DNA from 2 places in the Streptomyces sp. NBC_01428 genome. Region 1 is predicted to be linked to the other one. Evidence: riboswitches for the same ligand, from Rfam matches in the RefSeq annotation. Region 1 holds a riboswitch; the other holds the start of a gene.
What was found. A riboswitch is a leader RNA that binds a small molecule or an ion and turns the genes downstream of it on or off. The one in region 1 is predicted to bind thiamine pyrophosphate.
Positions count from the first base shown of each region.

Region 2: it holds a riboswitch for thiamine pyrophosphate, as region 1 does, so the genes downstream of both, thiO (glycine oxidase ThiO) here and OG406_RS35600 (purine-cytosine permease family protein) in region 1, are expected to answer to the same signal.

Region 1 covers NZ_CP109499.1:8,166,289-8,174,238, forward strand. Annotated here, with positions in the region: gene thiD (bifunctional hydroxymethylpyrimidine kinase/phosphomethylpyrimidine kinase) at 1-572, opposite strand, end outside; gene OG406_RS35600 (purine-cytosine permease family protein) at 657-2,057, opposite strand; TPP riboswitch at 2,049-2,143, opposite strand; gene OG406_RS35605 (alpha/beta fold hydrolase) at 2,473-3,294, shown strand; gene OG406_RS35610 (aldo/keto reductase) at 3,517-4,422, shown strand; gene sph (sphingomyelin phosphodiesterase) at 4,509-5,495, opposite strand; gene OG406_RS35620 (dienelactone hydrolase family protein) at 5,675-6,382, opposite strand; gene OG406_RS35625 (VOC family protein) at 6,614-7,006, shown strand; gene OG406_RS35630 (adenosine deaminase) at 7,086-7,950, shown strand, end outside.
Region 2 covers NZ_CP109499.1:6,649,708-6,657,657, reverse strand. Annotated here, with positions in the region: gene OG406_RS28795 (NAD(P)/FAD-dependent oxidoreductase) at 1-775, opposite strand, end outside; gene OG406_RS28790 (hypothetical protein) at 808-1,185, opposite strand; TPP riboswitch at 1,238-1,350, shown strand; gene thiO (glycine oxidase ThiO) at 1,348-2,514, shown strand; gene thiS (sulfur carrier protein ThiS) at 2,511-2,711, shown strand; gene OG406_RS28775 (thiazole synthase) at 2,715-3,509, shown strand; gene pknB (Stk1 family PASTA domain-containing Ser/Thr kinase) at 3,747-5,690, shown strand; gene OG406_RS28765 (deoxyribonuclease IV) at 5,778-6,653, shown strand; gene OG406_RS28760 (DUF4396 domain-containing protein) at 6,734-7,195, shown strand; gene OG406_RS28755 (sulfite oxidase-like oxidoreductase) at 7,223-7,855, opposite strand.

The DNA of each region.
Region 1 (7,950 bases):
GTCCCGTCGGTGAGCAGGTCGACGGCCTCCCCCGGCAGATGACCGCCCTTCACCAGCACCCAGCGCGGGCCGTACGCGAGGAGGCGGTCGGCGGCCCGCCGCATACCCTCCTCGTCCGTCACCTTCAGACCGGTGAGCTGGGCCACCTCGTCGAGGTTCGGGGTGGCCACCGTCGCGCGCGGCAACAGCCGGTTCCGTACGGCGTCGAGCGCGTCGTCGGCCAGCAGCCGGTGCCCGTGCTTGGAGACACTCACCGGGTCGACGACGACCGGCACTCCCACGTCCGCCAGGAGTTCGGCCACCGTCGTGACGAGGCCGGGCGACGACAGCATGCCCGTCTTGACGGCCTGCACGCCGATGTCGTCGACGACGCTGCGGTACTGGGCGCGCACCGCGTCCTCGGACAACTCCCAAGCCCCCTGCACACCGACGGAGTTCTGCGCGGTCACCGCCGTGAGCACACTCATCCCGTGGGCGCCGAGCGCCAGCATCGTCTTCAGGTCGGCCTGGATTCCGGCGCCTCCACCGGAGTCGGATCCGGCGATCGTCAGAACGCGGGGCGGCGTGGTCATACGAGGTTCCTCTCGGGGTACGGCAAGGAGCGCTACGACCTGCGGGACACCCGGTTCGACGGCCCGAGGTCCTCTGGACACGCCCTAGGCGCGGCGGCGCAGTCGCAGGGGTGTGTAGAGGGCGAGGGCGACGAGGAAGGCCACGTAGTAGGAGAGGTCGGCGCCGTGCAGCGCGTCGGCCACCGGACCCACGTACAGGCCGGTGTCCATGAACGGAACGGCCGCGCCGAACGCGGCGACGAAGGCCAGCAGGGACGGCCACGCGGGGAACCGGCGGGCGGTCTCGACGGCGAGGTCGACGGGGGCACCGGCACGCTCGCGTGCCCGGGCGATCCAGTCGACGACGACGATCGCGACGAACCCGGGGATCCAGTAGCCCACGAACAGCAGGACGTTCTGGAAGCGGGCGGTGGTGTCCGCCGCGTGCATCCACAGCACGAGCGGGAACCCGAGCGCCGCTGCCAGCGCGGCCGCCACCGGCCGCGGGATCCGTACCCCCAGGGTCTGCAGGGCGAGTGAACCGCTGTAGTCGTTCATCGCGTTGCTGCACACCGCCGCCAGCGCGACGGCGAGCAGCCCGAACGCGCCCGCCACCCCGCCGCCCAGCAACTCCTCGACACCCGCGGCCGTCTGGTCGGTCAGCACGGACGCGCCCCACAGACCGAGGGCCTGCACGGCGACGAAGGACACGACGAGTCCGAGCAGAGTGCACCAGAACATCCGCGGCCGGGAGGTGGTGCGCGGCAGATAACGGCTGAAGTCACTGGCGTACGGGGCCCAGGACAGCGACAGGCTGAGCGCGATGGTGCTGGTGAGCACGAACGCCCCCATGTGGTCCGCGCCGGTCGCGGAGCCGGTCGCGGCGGGATGGACCCCGTCCAGCATCCGCCACGCGATCACGGCGAACGCGACCGCGAGGACGAACGTCATGACGATCTGCAGGCGGTGGATGGCCTCGTAGCCGAGGACACCGAGAGCCCCCTGCGCCGCCATCATCACGAGCACGCCGACCCAGAACGGCCAGCCGCACAACCGTGCCAGCGCGTCCCCGCCGAACAGCCCGATCAGCGCGTCCCAGGCCACCGAGGACAGCCACTGGAGCAGCCCGGGGAGCACCACCGCCCGGCCGAACGCGAGCCGTGCGAGCGGGAGTTGACCGGTTCCGGTGAGACCGCCCCAGGTGCTCAGGTAGGCGGTGGGCAGCGCCCCGACCACGGTCCCGAGGACGACGGCCGCGAGGGCGGTGCGGAAGTCCAGACCGAGCGCGATGCCGATGGTGCCGGTGAACACGCCCGTCATCGTCAGGTTGGGGGCGAACCACACGGTGAACAGGCGCCAGGGCCCGCCGTACCGGTTGCTCTCGGGGACCGGCTCGATGCCGTGTCCCTCCACCCGCAGGTCGCCGGGGGCCGCGGGCATCGACCCGTCGAAGACGGCCGGCCGGCTGTCGGCGGGCAGCCCGCCGGAAACATGCGCCAATGGCATGAAAGACATCCCTCCGCCAGTACGAACTGGTTCAGGTTCGACGGGTGTGATCTCAGCCCTCGGACGGGGCACCCCGTGTCCGGTACGACGGACACACTAACCCCATCCCCGCGCTCCTGTGTATGGCGGACCTGCGCTCCTTCCCCCGGCGCCGTTCCCGACAGCTCCGACAACCCCGACAGCCCGGACAGCGCGGACAGCACCGGGCGACCGGCCGACGGATGCCCCGCTCGCGCGCGACGGCCGGGCGGCGCGGGAACCGCCCGTGCCCGCGCCCGCCGCTCCTCCGGCCCCCGGTCGGGCCACCCGCAGCGCGCCGGGCGCCTCCCGTCGGTACTGTCGGAGGTGATCGCCGCCCGCTCTCCGTTCCCGGGTTCCCGGACCCGGGTGGCCGGGCGGAAGGAGGCAGCGCGCCGTGACCGTGATCTCCCTGAAGTCCGCGCAGGTGAACGAGGGACTGACCCTTCCGTACGCCGAAGCCGGGTACCCCAGCGGTACGCCCGTCGTCTTCGTGCACGGTCTCGGCGACTCCTGGTGGTCCTTCGAGCCCCTCCTGCGGCGGCTGCCGCCGTCCTTGCACGGGTACGCGCCCACGCAGCGGGGCCACGGCGACGCCGGCCGCCCGGCCGACGGCTACACTCCCGACGACTTCGCGGCCGACCTGGTGGCCTTCCTCGACGCCGCCGACATCCCGCGCGCCGTACTCGTGGCGGCGTCCACCGGCGGCATACCCGCGCGGATCGTCGCCGGCAGCCATCCCGACCGTATCGCCGGACTCGTCCTGCTCGGTGTCCCCGGGACCCTCGCGGACCACCCCGCGGCCGACGCGTGGCGCAAGAGTCTGGACGGGCTCGCGGACCCCGTGCCCCGCGCGTTCGTCGAGGAGTTCGTCACCGGCGCGACCGCGGCACCGCTCGCCCGCGGATTCGTCGAGACGATGATCGAGGAGGGCCTCAAGCTCCCGGCCCACGTCTGGCAGGAGACCGGGCGCGGTCTCCTCGACGCCGATCTCGGCGCGACCCTCGCGGGCATCCTGGTGCCCACCCTCGTCATCTGGGGCGAACAGGACCGCTTCCTGACCCGCGACGACCAGCGGATCATCCTGGACGCCGTCCACGGAGCCGAGTTCCTCCCGTACGAGAACACGGGCCACGCCGTCCACTGGGAACAGCCGGAACGCGTGGTCGCCGACATCGCGGGCTTCGCCGCACGAATCACCCGCCCCGGTACCACCTGAGGCCCGGTACCATCTGAACCCGGGTCACCCGGGTCACCCGAACTCGCGCCCACCGGAGGCCACTTCGGGGGCGTCGCTGTCCCGGGCGTGCGTGCGGGTACGGGCGCCGGCGGGCACCGCCCGAGTCGGCCGGAGCCGCACCGGCCCGCCCCCGCCGTGTGTGCCCTGAGCAGTGAACCCTTCCCGAACGGGCCCCTCCAGGGCGTGTGCGAGACTGCCGCGATGACCGCAGAAACGATCACCGCGTCCGCCGCGGGCACCTGGACACTGGGCGACCTCACCGTCCACCGCATCGGCTTCGGCGCGATGCGACTGACGGGCAGCGCGGCCTTCCACCACGGGACGCCGAGCGACCGCGACCGCTCGATCGCCGTGCTGCGGCAGGCGGTCGACATGGGCGTGAACCACATCGACACCGCCGCCTTCTACTTCTCCTCGCTGCGCTCCGCGAACGAGCTGATCAACAGCGCGCTGTCGCCGTACGCCGACGACCTGGTCGTCGCCACCAAGGTCGGGCCCTTCCGGGACTACGCGGGGGAGTGGGGCACCTCGGCCCGCCCCGACCAACTCCGCGCCCACGTCGAGGAGAACCTGCGGCAGCTCGGCCGCGACCACCTGGACCTGGTGTACCTCCGCCGCATGCGACAGGACTCCATCGCCGAGCACTTCGGGGCGCTCGCCGAACTGCGCGACGCCGGGATGATCCGACACCTCGGCATCTCCGACGTCGGCGTCGCCCACCTCGACGAGGCCCGCGCCATCGCCCCCGTGGTGTCCGTGCAGAACCGGTACGGACTCGGCGGCACCTCGCCGGAGAACGACGCCCTCCTGCGGGCCTGCGGCGAACTCGGCATCGCCTTCGTCCCGTTCTACGCCATCGCGGGCAAGGGCGGCGAGCTGGGCCGGAAGGCCGACGCGACGGACGCCGAGGTGCGCGCCGTCGCCGCGGCGCACGACGCAACCCCCGCACAGATCCGCATCGCCTGGACCCTCCGGCAGGGACCGAACGTGCTCGCCATCCCCGGCACGGGCAATCCGGACCACCTGGCCGAGAACATCGCGGCGGGCGCGCTGCGCCTGACGGACGCGGAACTCGCCCGTCTCGACGCGTCGCAGGCCGAGGCCTGAGGCCGGGCTCCTGTCCCCGCCCCCGCACACGGACGCGGGGACGAGGACGCTGGGGCGGCGCCCGAAGGCTCGCGGAGTCGGTCGACTCAGCCGGCGGAGGCCCTCAGGGGATTGTGGTCCGAGAGGTTCGTGTACGTGGAGTCGGTGCCCCAACTGGACACCGTCCAGGGCGCGCACTGCTCCTTGACGACCTCGTTCGCCCATCCGGCGGGGCGTGCGTGCCCCGTGCGGTGGAGGACGTAGTCCAGGTCCTCGCGGGGGTCGTCCGGGTACCGGTCGAGGGCGATCGAGTTCTGCAGGGTGTCGAAGGAGTACGGGTGGCCGGTCCGCGCGTCCGCGCCCACCAGGTCCGCGTCCGCGAGCATCGAGGCGTACTCGGGACTCCGTGAGTCGACGTTCATGTCGCCCGCCACCAGCACCTGTTCGTCCGCCGGAATGTTCTTGGCGTCCAGGAAGGCGTCGATCGCCTTGAACTGGCGGCTGCGCATCGACGCCGCCTCCCCCGCGGCGCATCCGGAGTCCGTCGACTGCGCGTGCGTGCCGATCACGTGCACCTTGGTCCCGTTCACGTTCAACACCACATAGGCGAAGCCCTTGTTGGACCACCAGTCGGAGCCGCACGCGTCCTTGTAGACGTACTGCTCCTTGCGCAGCACCGGCCACTTGCTCAGCACGGTGACCCCGCCGTCCTCGGGCGTCGTGGCGGAGTACGCCCCGCCGGTCGCGTCCCAGCCGCTCCTGCTCCGGCCCACCACGGGGGTCTGGTACGGGTACTCGGCAGCCGCCGCGCTCTTCAGCGCGTCCGACGCCGAGTTGTCGAAGGCCTCCTCCAGCACCACGACGTCGTTCCCGCGGAAGAACGAGGTCTTCGGGATCTCGGCGGCCCGGTGGTCCTGGCCCCAGTTGGGGTAGAGGTTCTTGCTCATGAGGAAGACGTTGTACGTGAGCACCTTCATCGAGGGCGTCGGGGCCCCGGCCGCCGACGCGGGCGAGGCCCCGGCGAGGCCCGCGGCGGTCAGCGACAGAACGAGGGTGGCTGCGCACTGCGCACGGCGCAGTGAGAAGTGCGGCACTGGGTCTCCCTGAGGGTGAGGGGGGCTTGAGTGGCGCCGCACATCAAATCATCGGCGATTACTGTCAGGTAACTCCCGTGCACGGAAAGGATGTCGCCGAGAAGTACGTCCGGAGCCCGCACCCGCGCGGGGGCCTTCGCGCGGGGCCCGGCTCGGGGTGCGGGGCGCCGTCCCGGCTGTTAGCCCAGCCGCTCGTGCAGGAAGGCCAGCGTGCTCGTCCACGCCTGCTCCGCCGACTTCGCGTCGTGGCTCGGCCGGCGGTCGTTGAAGAAGGCGTGCCCGGCCGGGTAGACGCGCAGGTCGGGGACGATGCCCGACTGGGCCTCGATCGCCTCGCGGAGCCGGTCCAGGTTCTCCAGGGGGATGGAGTTGTCCTCTTCGCCGTAGTGGCCGAGGATCCGCGCCGTGAGGCCTGAGAAGTCGGGCAACTCGCCCTGGATCACGCCGTAGAACGGCACGGCCGCGCTCACCCGGGGGTCCGCCGCCGCCTGTTGCAGGACGAAGCCGCCGCCCATGCAGAAGCCCACCGAGGCCACGGTGTCCGAGGTGACCTCGGGCAGTCCCAGCAGATGGTCGACCGCCCCGGAGAGCAGCTCCACACCGCGTGCGACGGGCAGCTCCTGCATCATCCGGAACGCCTCCTCGCTGTCGTGCGCGACGTTGCCGCCGTACAGGTCCGGGGCGAGCGCCACGAAGCCCTCGGCCGCCAGCCGGTCGGTCACGTCGGCGATGTGGTCGGTCAGACCCCACCACTCCTGGATCACGATCACGCCCGGGCCGCTCCCCGACGGGGGCAGCGCCAGGTAACCGTGCGCGGTGCCTCCCGCGCTGGGGAACGTCACGTTCTGGTGGGCCGGGGATCCGGTCGGCTGCGGCAGCTCGGACATGTCACTCAACTCCCGTGGGGGGACGGCGTCGGGCGGGGCACGGCGGACCGGCCCCGAGTCGATCACCACCCTGCCATGCGCGTCCACGCCACCCGCCCCCGCCCCGCACGGGAGGGCCGGCGCGGGGCGGCGCGCCGCGTCCCGGAGAAGGGTGGTCCGCAGCAACCGGGCTCCGGTGTGCTTGACGGGATGCCGTACGCTACGTGTTACGTATAACCCTGGAGAGGTCCCATGCGACGCATCGCCCTGGTCACCCTCGTCGTCGACGACTACGACGAGGCGATCCGCCACTACACCGAAGCCCTCGGTTTCCGCCTGGCCGAGGACAGCCCGCGGCCGGACGGATCCCGCTGGGTCGTCGTCGAACCCGGGACCGACGCCGGAGGCACCGGGCTGCTGCTGGCCCGCGCCAAGAACGAGGCGCAGCGCGGCCGGGTTGGCGACCAGACGGGCGGCCGCGTCGGCTTCTTCCTGCACACCGACGACTTCGCCCGGGACCACGCCCGGATGCTCGCCGCCGGGGTGACCTTCCTGGAGGAACCCCGCCACGAGCCGTACGGGTCGGTGGCCGTCTTCCAGGACCTGTACGGCAATCGCTGGGACCTGCTCCAGCCCGCCGGCTGACTCGCTTCCGGCGCGTCCCCGGCCCTCCCGTACCTCTCGCACCCTTCCGCTCCGAACGACCTTCCGAGGAACACCGCACATGACCGCGCCCCGCATCGACATCGACACCATCCGCAGGCTGCCCAAGGCGGTGCTGCACGACCACCTCGACGGCGGTCTGCGCCCGGCCACCCTGGTCGAGCTCGCGGAGACCGTCGGGCACACCCTGCCGACCACGGACCCGCAGGAACTGGCCGACTGGTACTACGAGGCCGCCAACTCCGGCGACCTGGTGCGCTACATAGCCACCTTCGAGCACACCCTCGCAGTGATGCAGTCCCGCGAGGGGCTGCTGCGCACGGCCGAGGAGTACGTCCTCGACCTCGCCGAGGACGGCGTCGTCTACGGAGAGGTGCGCTACGCGCCCGAGCTGATGGTGAACGGCGGGCTGACCCTGCCCGAGGTCGTCGAGACCGTGCAGGAGGGCCTCGCGGCCGGTATGGCCAAGGCCGCGGCGGCCGGCACCCCGGTCCGGGTCGGCACGCTGCTGTGCGGCATGCGGATGTTCGACCGCACGCGGGAGATCGCCGACCTCGCCGTGGCGTTCCGGGACGCCGGGGTCGTCGGCTTCGACATCGCGGGCGCCGAGGACGGCTTCCCGCCGGCCGACCACCTCGCCGCGTTCGAGCACCTGCGGGGCGAGAGCGTCCCGTTCACCATCCACGCCGGTGAGGCGCACGGCCTGCCGAGCATCCATCAGGCGCTCCAGGTGTGCGGCGCCCAGCGCATCGGCCACGGCGTGCGCATCACCGAGGACATCGTGGACGGCAAGCTCGGCCGGCTCGCCGGCTGGGTCCGCGACCGCCGTGTCGCCCTGGAGATGTGCCCCACCTCCAACCTCCAGACGGGCGCGGCCCGTTCCATCGCCGAGCACCCCATCACCGCGCTGCGCGACCTGGGCTTCC
Region 2 (7,950 bases), 1.5 Mb from region 1:
CGGCGCCGAGCGTGATGCCGGAGGCGGCGATCCACCCGGTCGCGGGCCGCGCCCCGATGCCGACGACCACGGCGCCGGCCGGCACCCGGGAACCGTCGTCCAGGACCACGGCGCCGGGCTCGACGCGCTCCACGCGCGTGTGCGTGCGCAGCGTGGCGCCGCTGTCCGCGTACCAGGCGGCCATCGGCGCGGCCACCTCGGCGGGCAGCGCGGCGGCGAGCGGCCGGTCGGCGGCCTCGACGACCGTGACCGCGCAGCCGGCCTCGCGGGCGGCGGTGGCGAACTCGGCGCCGATCCAGCCGGCGCCGACGACCACGATGTCGTGCTGCTGGAGCAGGACCGGCCGCAGCCGGTCGGCGTCGTCCAGCGTGCGCAGCAGATGCACCCCCGGCACGCCCTCGGCGCCGGGAAGCCGGATCGGTTCGGCGCCGGTGGCGACGACCAGGACGTCGTACGGGACGGGTCCGCCGGCCGTGTCGAGTTCATGGTCCCCGGCGCGCACGCCGAGGGCCTCCAGGCCGAGCCGCAGGTCGATGTCGAGGGCCTCGAAGTCGACGTCGAAGGCGGAGCCCTCGGCCTTGCCGAGCAGGACGGCCTTGGACAGCGGTGGCCGGTCGTACGGCTGATGGGGCTCCGCGCCGATCAGCGTGACGGTTCCCGTGAAGCCCTGTTCGCGCAGGGCGACCGCCGTCTGCACCCCGGCCATGCCCGCGCCCACCACGACGACCCGCCGTGCGGGGGACCCCTGCGCCTTCGCCTGCGTCTGCTCGCTCACCTGATCACCATAGACACCTGACAATTCGTCAGTCAGCGGACGTGCTCGGTGATCTGCTGCACAGCGGCCGTCTCCGGGACCTCTTCGACGACGCTGGTGCCCGACCCGGCCTGCGACTCCCAGGCCCAGGTCTCCACCAGCCGCACCCGGCCGTCGGACAGTTCGGTCACCAGCGACACGCAGTGCCCGGACGAGGTGGTGCCGTCGGTCTTGAGCTGGACGTAGCGGAAGTCGAGGCGGTCGCCCTCGCGGGTCCCGACGAGGTGTCCGCGGACGACGTCGCCGCCCGTGTAGTCGGCCCAGACCGTGCCGTCCTGCTCCCGGTAGGCGAAGCGGGTGCGGGTGCCCACCTGGCCCGGTGCCTGGTCGGCGACCGGGGCGAGGACGAGGCCGTCGAGCGAGCGTGCCATGGGCGGAGGCTCCCTTACCGAGTCGGGGGAGGGCGGGCTAGGGTGGCCACCGTAAAGCACTCGCGGGAGCCCGTACGCAACGGGCTGAGAGGGAGGCTGGGCGGCCTCCGACCGTACGAACCTGATCCGGGTCATGCCGGCGAAGGGAGGGGCTGGACGCCCATGTCGCCTGCACGTTCGTCCGACGTCCTCGTCATCGGGGGCGGGATCATCGGTCTGGTCACGGCCTGGCGGGCCGCGCAGCGCGGGTTCACCACCGCGCTCGTCGACCCCGAGCCGGGTGGCGGGGCCGCTCAGGTCGCGGCGGGGATGCTCGCGGCCGTCACCGAGCTGCACTACGGCGAGGAGACCCTGCTCGGCCTCAACCTCGCCTCCGCGCGCCGCTATCCGGACTTCGCCGCCGAACTCACCGAGGCGACCGGCCAGGACCTGGGCTATCGCCGGTGCGGCACGCTGGCCGTCGCGCTGGACGCCGACGACCGCGCCCACCTGCGGGAACTGCACGCGCTGCAGAGCCGTTCGGGGCTCGACTCGGAGTGGCTGACCGGCCGGGAGTGCCGTCGCCTCGAACCGATGCTCGCCCCCGGGGTGCGCGGCGGCCTGCGGGTCGACGGCGACCACCAGATCGACCCGCGACGCCTCGCGGCGGCCCTGCTCACGGCCTGCGAGCGGGCCGGGGTGAGCATCCACCGGACCTGGGCGGAACGTCTGACGGTCGTCCGTGACCGGGCCGCCGGAGTGGTCACCTCGGACGGCACCGAACGCGGCGCCGGCCAGGTGGTGCTGGCCGGGGGCAGTCTCAGCGGGCAGCTGGCCGGTGTCCCCGACGACGTCCTGCCGCCGGTGCGCCCGGTGAAGGGGCAGGTGCTGCGGCTGACCGTGCCGCAGCGGTACGCGCCGTTCCTGAACCGCACCGTGCGGGCCGTGGTGCGCGGCGGCCACCTGTACCTGGTGCCGCGCGAGAACGGCGAACTCGTCGTGGGCGCGACCAGCGAGGAGCTCGGCTGGGACACCACGGTGACGGCGGGCGGCGTGTACGAGCTGCTGCGCGACGCCCACGAGCTGGTGCCCGGGATCACCGAGCTGCCGCTCACCGAGACCCGCGCGGGACTGCGCCCCGGCTCCCCCGACAACGCGCCGCTGCTCGGCCCGACCGCGCTGGACGGGCTGCTGCTGGCCACCGGGCACTTCCGCAACGGGGTGCTCCTCACGCCGGTCACCGGTGACGCCATGGCGCACGTCCTGACCACCGGCGAACTCCCCGACGAAGCCCGCCCCTTCAGCCCGCGGCGCTTCGCCGCCACCGCCTTCACGGAGCAGCCCGCATGAACATCGTCGTCAACGGAGAGCGGCGGCGGATCACCGCCGGAACCGCTCTCGACACCCTCGTCGCGACGCTCACGCCGGCACCGTCGGGGGTGGCGGCCGCCCTGAACGAGACCGTCGTCCCGCGCGGGCAGTGGTCGTCCACCGCGCTGGCCGAGGGCGACCGCGTCGAGGTCCTCACCGCCGTACAAGGAGGCTGAACCATGGCCGACGACCCCTTCGTCCTCGGGGGCACGACCTACGGCTCCCGGCTGATCATGGGCACCGGCGGGGCGCCCAGCCTCGACGTCCTGGAGCGCTCCCTCGTGGCGTCCGGCACGGAGCTGACGACGGTCGCGATGCGGCGCGTGGACGCCTCCGTGCACGGCTCGGTCCTGTCGGTGCTCGACCGCCTCGGCATCCGGGTCCTGCCGAACACGGCCGGCTGCTACACCGCGGGCGAGGCCGTCCTGACGGCCCGCCTCGCGCGCGAGGCGCTCGGCACCGACCTGGTCAAGCTGGAGGTCATCGCCGACGAGCGCACCCTGCTGCCCGATCCGGTGGAGCTGCTGGACGCGGCGGAGACGCTGGTCGACGACGGCTTCACCGTGCTGCCGTACACGAACGACGACCCGGTCCTCGCGCGCAAACTGGAGGACGTCGGCTGCGCCGCGGTCATGCCGCTCGGCTCGCCCATCGGGTCGGGGCTCGGCATCCGCAACCCGCACAACTTCCAGCTGATCGTCGAGCACGCGCGCGTGCCGGTGATCCTGGACGCCGGGGCCGGTACGGCGTCGGACGCGGCGCTCGCGATGGAACTGGGCTGCGCTGGGGTGATGCTCGCCTCGGCGGTGACCCGCGCGCAGGAGCCGGTGCTGATGGCCGAGGCCATGCGGCACGCGGTGGAGGGCGGACGCCTGGCGCGGCGGGCCGGCCGCATCCCGCGCCGGCACTTCGCCTCGGCGTCCTCCCCCACCGACGGCATGGCGGCCCTGGACCCGGAGCGTCCCGCGTTCTGACCTCCGGGACATGCGCGCACCCGCTCCCTCGGCGGGGACGCCGCCCGGTGCGCACCATGTGATGTGTGCCTCGGCGCGGCGGGTCACGGGCCCGCCGGAGCGGACACGCGCGGGCCGGACGCCTGTGCGAGAGCGGGGTCCCGGTGCGCGCGGTGCGCGTCACAGGTCGGTCGCAGTCATGCCCCGGTATCGGCCGAACGGGGCGGTCCGCCGGTGGTGGCTCGTAGACTCACCTGCGTGGATACGACCCTTCAGGACCCCCTTGTCGGACACGTGCTCGACGGCCGCTACCGCGTCGACGCGCGCATCGCGGTCGGCGGGATGGCCACGGTCTACCGGGCCCTGGACATCCGCCTCGACCGCGTGGTCGCGCTCAAGGTGATGCACCCGGCGCTGGCCATGGACGGTTCGTTCGTCGACCGGTTCATCCGCGAGGCCAAGTCGGTGGCCCGGCTGGCGCACCCCAACGTGGTGCAGGTCTTCGACCAGGGGACCGACGGGTCGTACGTCTACCTGGCGATGGAGTACATCGCCGGCTGCACCCTGCGGGACGTGCTGCGCGACCGCGGCGCGCTCCAGCCGAGGGCCGCGCTCGACATCCTGGAACCGGTACTCGCCGCGCTCGGCGCCGCGCACCGCGCCGGGTTCGTGCACCGCGACATGAAGCCGGAGAACGTCCTGATAGGGGACGACGGCCGGGTCAAGGTCGCGGACTTCGGTCTGGTGCGCGGGATCGACACGGTGACGAGCACGACGGGCGCCGTCCTCGGCACCGTCTCGTACCTGGCACCGGAGCAGATCGAGCACGGCACCGCCGACCCCCGCGTCGACGTCTACGCCTGCGGGATCGTCCTCCACGAGATGCTCACCGGCGCCAAGCCGCACACCGGGGACTCCCCCGCCCAGGTCTTCTACCAGCACCTCAACGCGGACGTGCCGCCGCCGTCGGCCCGGGTACCGGGGATGGCGTACGAGCTGGACGAGCTGGTCACCACCTCCACCGCCCGCAATCCGGAGGTGCGCCCGGCCGACGCCGTGGCGCTGCTGGGGCGGGTCCTCGAAGCGCGCGCCGCCCTCACCGCCGACCAGCTCGACGCCGTACCGCCGGGCGCGCTCGCCGTGGGCCACGACAACGCCCACGACCGTACGAGCGTGATCCCGCGCTCGCTGTCCATGCAGCGCCCGCTGCCGGTGAACGAGGACGAGGGCCACGGCGTCAACCGGACCAGCCGGTTCGAGAGCACCGGCTACCTCCAGGCCCCGCCCGAGGCACCCTCGCGGCCTGCACGCACGCGTCCGCGGCGGGGCATGCTGTTCGTCGTCGCCGCCCTCGTGCTGGTGCTCGGCCTGGGCGCCGGTGTCTGGTACATCAACTCCGGCCAGTTCACGAAGGTCCCGCCCGTCCTGACGCAGACCGAGGGGCAGGCCAGGGACCATCTCAAGGACGCCGGGCTGGACGTCAAGCGGGTCGAGCACGCCTACAGCGACACCGTGAAGCGGGGCAGCGTCATCAGCACCGACCCCGGGGTCGGTGAGCGGATCCGTGACAACGACGCGGTGACGCTGACCGTGTCGGACGGGCCGAAGACGGTGAAGGTGCCCGATCTGTCGGGCGTCGCGCTGGCCAAGGCGCGGGCTCAGCTCAAGGACGCCGGGCTCGCCGCGGGCATGGTCACCCGGGATTTCAGTGAGGACGTCCCCCGGGGTTCCGTGATCAGCACGGACCCGGACACGGGCACCTCGCGGCACGCCGGTTCGGCGATCGCGCTCGTGGTCAGCAAGGGCAGCCCGGTGGAGGTGCCCGACGTCACCGGCTCGTCCGTCGAGGACGCCAGGGCGGAGCTGGAGGACGCCGGCCTGAAGGTGAAGATCGCCACGCAGCAGGTCAACTCCGAGTTCGACAAGGGCCAGGTCGCCCAGCAGTCGCCGAACCCGGAGCACGAGGCCGCCACCGGCGACACGGTGACGCTGACGGTCTCCAAGGGGCCCGAGATGATCGAGGTCCCCGACGTCGTGGGCGACAGCGTGAACGACGCGACGCAGAAGCTGAAGGACGCCGGATTCGAGGTCGACGAGGACCGCGGCCTCCTGGGACTCTTCGGCGACACGGTCAAGAAACAGTCCGTGGACGGCGGCGACACCGCGCCCAAGGGCTCGACCGTCACGATCCAGATCCGCTGAGCCACGAGCGCCCGCGGCTCACGGAGCGGTGGCGTCGGGGGTGCCCGAGGACCGCCCGCGGGACGGCCGACGGCGCGTGACACCCTGATGGGCGTGACCAGCAAGCAGCTCCGCAACCCCGTCGGCGGCCACGTCCCGGTGGCCGGCGGCCTCAGCTCCGTCGGCCTGTCCTACGCGCGCGACCTCGCGGCCGAGACCGTTCAGGTCTTCGTCGCCAACCCGCGCGGCTGGGCGACCCCCGTCGGGAACCCGAAGCAGGACGAGGAGTTCCGCGCCGCCTGCGCCGCCGCGTCGATCCCCGCCTACGTCCACGCGCCGTACCTGATCAACTTCGGTTCGCACACCGAGGCCACGGTCGAGAAGTCGGTGGAGTCGCTGCGGCACTCGCTGCGCCGCGGCCGGGAGATCGGCGCCCTCGGCGTCGTCGTGCACACCGGGAGCGCCACCGGCGGCCGGGAACGGTCCGTCGCCCTCCGGCAGGTACGGACCCATCTGCTGCCGCTGCTCGACGAACTGACCCACGACGACGACCCGTTCCTCCTGCTGGAGTCGACCGCGGGCCAGGGCGCCTCCCTCTGCTCGCGCACCTGGGACTTCGGACCGTACTTCGAGGCCCTCGACGCCCACCCGAAGCTGGGCGTCTGCCTGGACACCTGCCACATCTTCGCGGCCGGCCACGACCTGACCGGCCCGACCGGTATGCACCAGACCCTCGACCTGCTGGTCGACACCGTCGGCGAGGGCCGGCTCAAGCTGATCCACGCCAACGACTCCAAGGACGTCGTCGGAGCGCACAAGGACCGGCACGAGAACATCGGCTCCGGGCACATCGGCGAGGACCCCTTCCGCGCCCTGATGACCCACCCCGCCACCGAGGGCGTCCCGCTGATCATCGAGACGCCGGGAGGCAAGGAGGGGCACGCGGCGGACGTCGAACGGCTGAAGAAGCTGCGCGACAACTGAGACACGCGGGAGGGAATACCCCTGGGGGGTATACGGTTCCGGTGAGGTACAGGAACCGCTACCGGACGCCGGGGGCCCTCATGGATCACGGATCGCACACGCACACAGGGGCGAGCTGGCAGACGGCCGCCCAGGCCACGCTGCACTGCCTCACGGGCTGCGCCATCGGCGAGGTGCTCGGCATGGTGATCGGTACCGCGTTCGGCTGGGGCAATGTGCCGACCACGGTCCTCGCGATCGTGCTGGCCTTCTTCTTCGGCTACGCGCTCACACTGCGCGGCATCCTGAAGGCGGGCGTCGCCTTTCGGACGGCGTTCCGGGTGGCGCTGGCCGCGGACACCCTGTCGATCGCGGTGATGGAGCTGATCGACAACGGGGTGATCGCGCTGTGGCCGGCCGCGATGGACGCGGAGCTGGCCGACGCCCTGTTCTGGGTGTCGCTGGCGGTCTCGCTGGCGATCGCCTTCGTGGTCACCACGCCCGTGAACAAGTGGATGATCGGCCGCGGCAAGGGCCACGCCGTGGTGCACGCCTACCACTGACCCCGCCGGAGAAGGCGGCGCCGGACCTCAGAGTTCGGGGCCGTCCCCGGGCTCCTCCTGGTAGGAGTAGCGCTGCTCACGCCAGGGGTCGCCGACGTTGTGGTAGCCCCGCTCCTCCCAGAAACCGCGCCGGTCGGCCGTCATGTACTCGATGCCGCGGACCCACTTGGGGCCCTTCCACGCGTACAGCTGCGGGATCACCAGGCGCAGCGGGAAACCGTGCTCCGCCGTCAGGAGTTCGCCGTCCTTGTGGGTGGCGAAGATGGTGCGCTCGGAGGCGAAGTCCGCGAGGCGCAGGTTCGAACTGAAGCCGTACTCGGCCCAGACCATCACGTGGGTGACGGTGGGCGCGGGCGGGGCGATCTCCAGGATCGTGCGGGCGGGGACACCACCCCATTCGGCCCCGAGCATGCTGAACTTCGTGACGCAGTGCAGGTCGGCGACGACGGAGGCGTACGGCAGGGCGGCGAACTCCTCATGGGTCCAGCAGCGCTTGTCACCGTCGGCGGTGGCCCCGAAGACGCGGAACTCCCAGCGTTCGGGGCGGAACTTGGGGACGGGTCCGTAGTGGGTGACCGGCCAGCCGCGCTGGAGTCGCTGTCCCGGCGGTAGCTCCGACAGTGCCGATTCTCCTGTTTCCCGCTTTGCCGGCTGACCCATGTCTCCATCCTGACAGACCGGGGGCCGTGCCCATGACCAGCGGGTCGTCGATTCGGGCAACTACTACTAAGCGTGCACTTACTGGACGGTTTTCC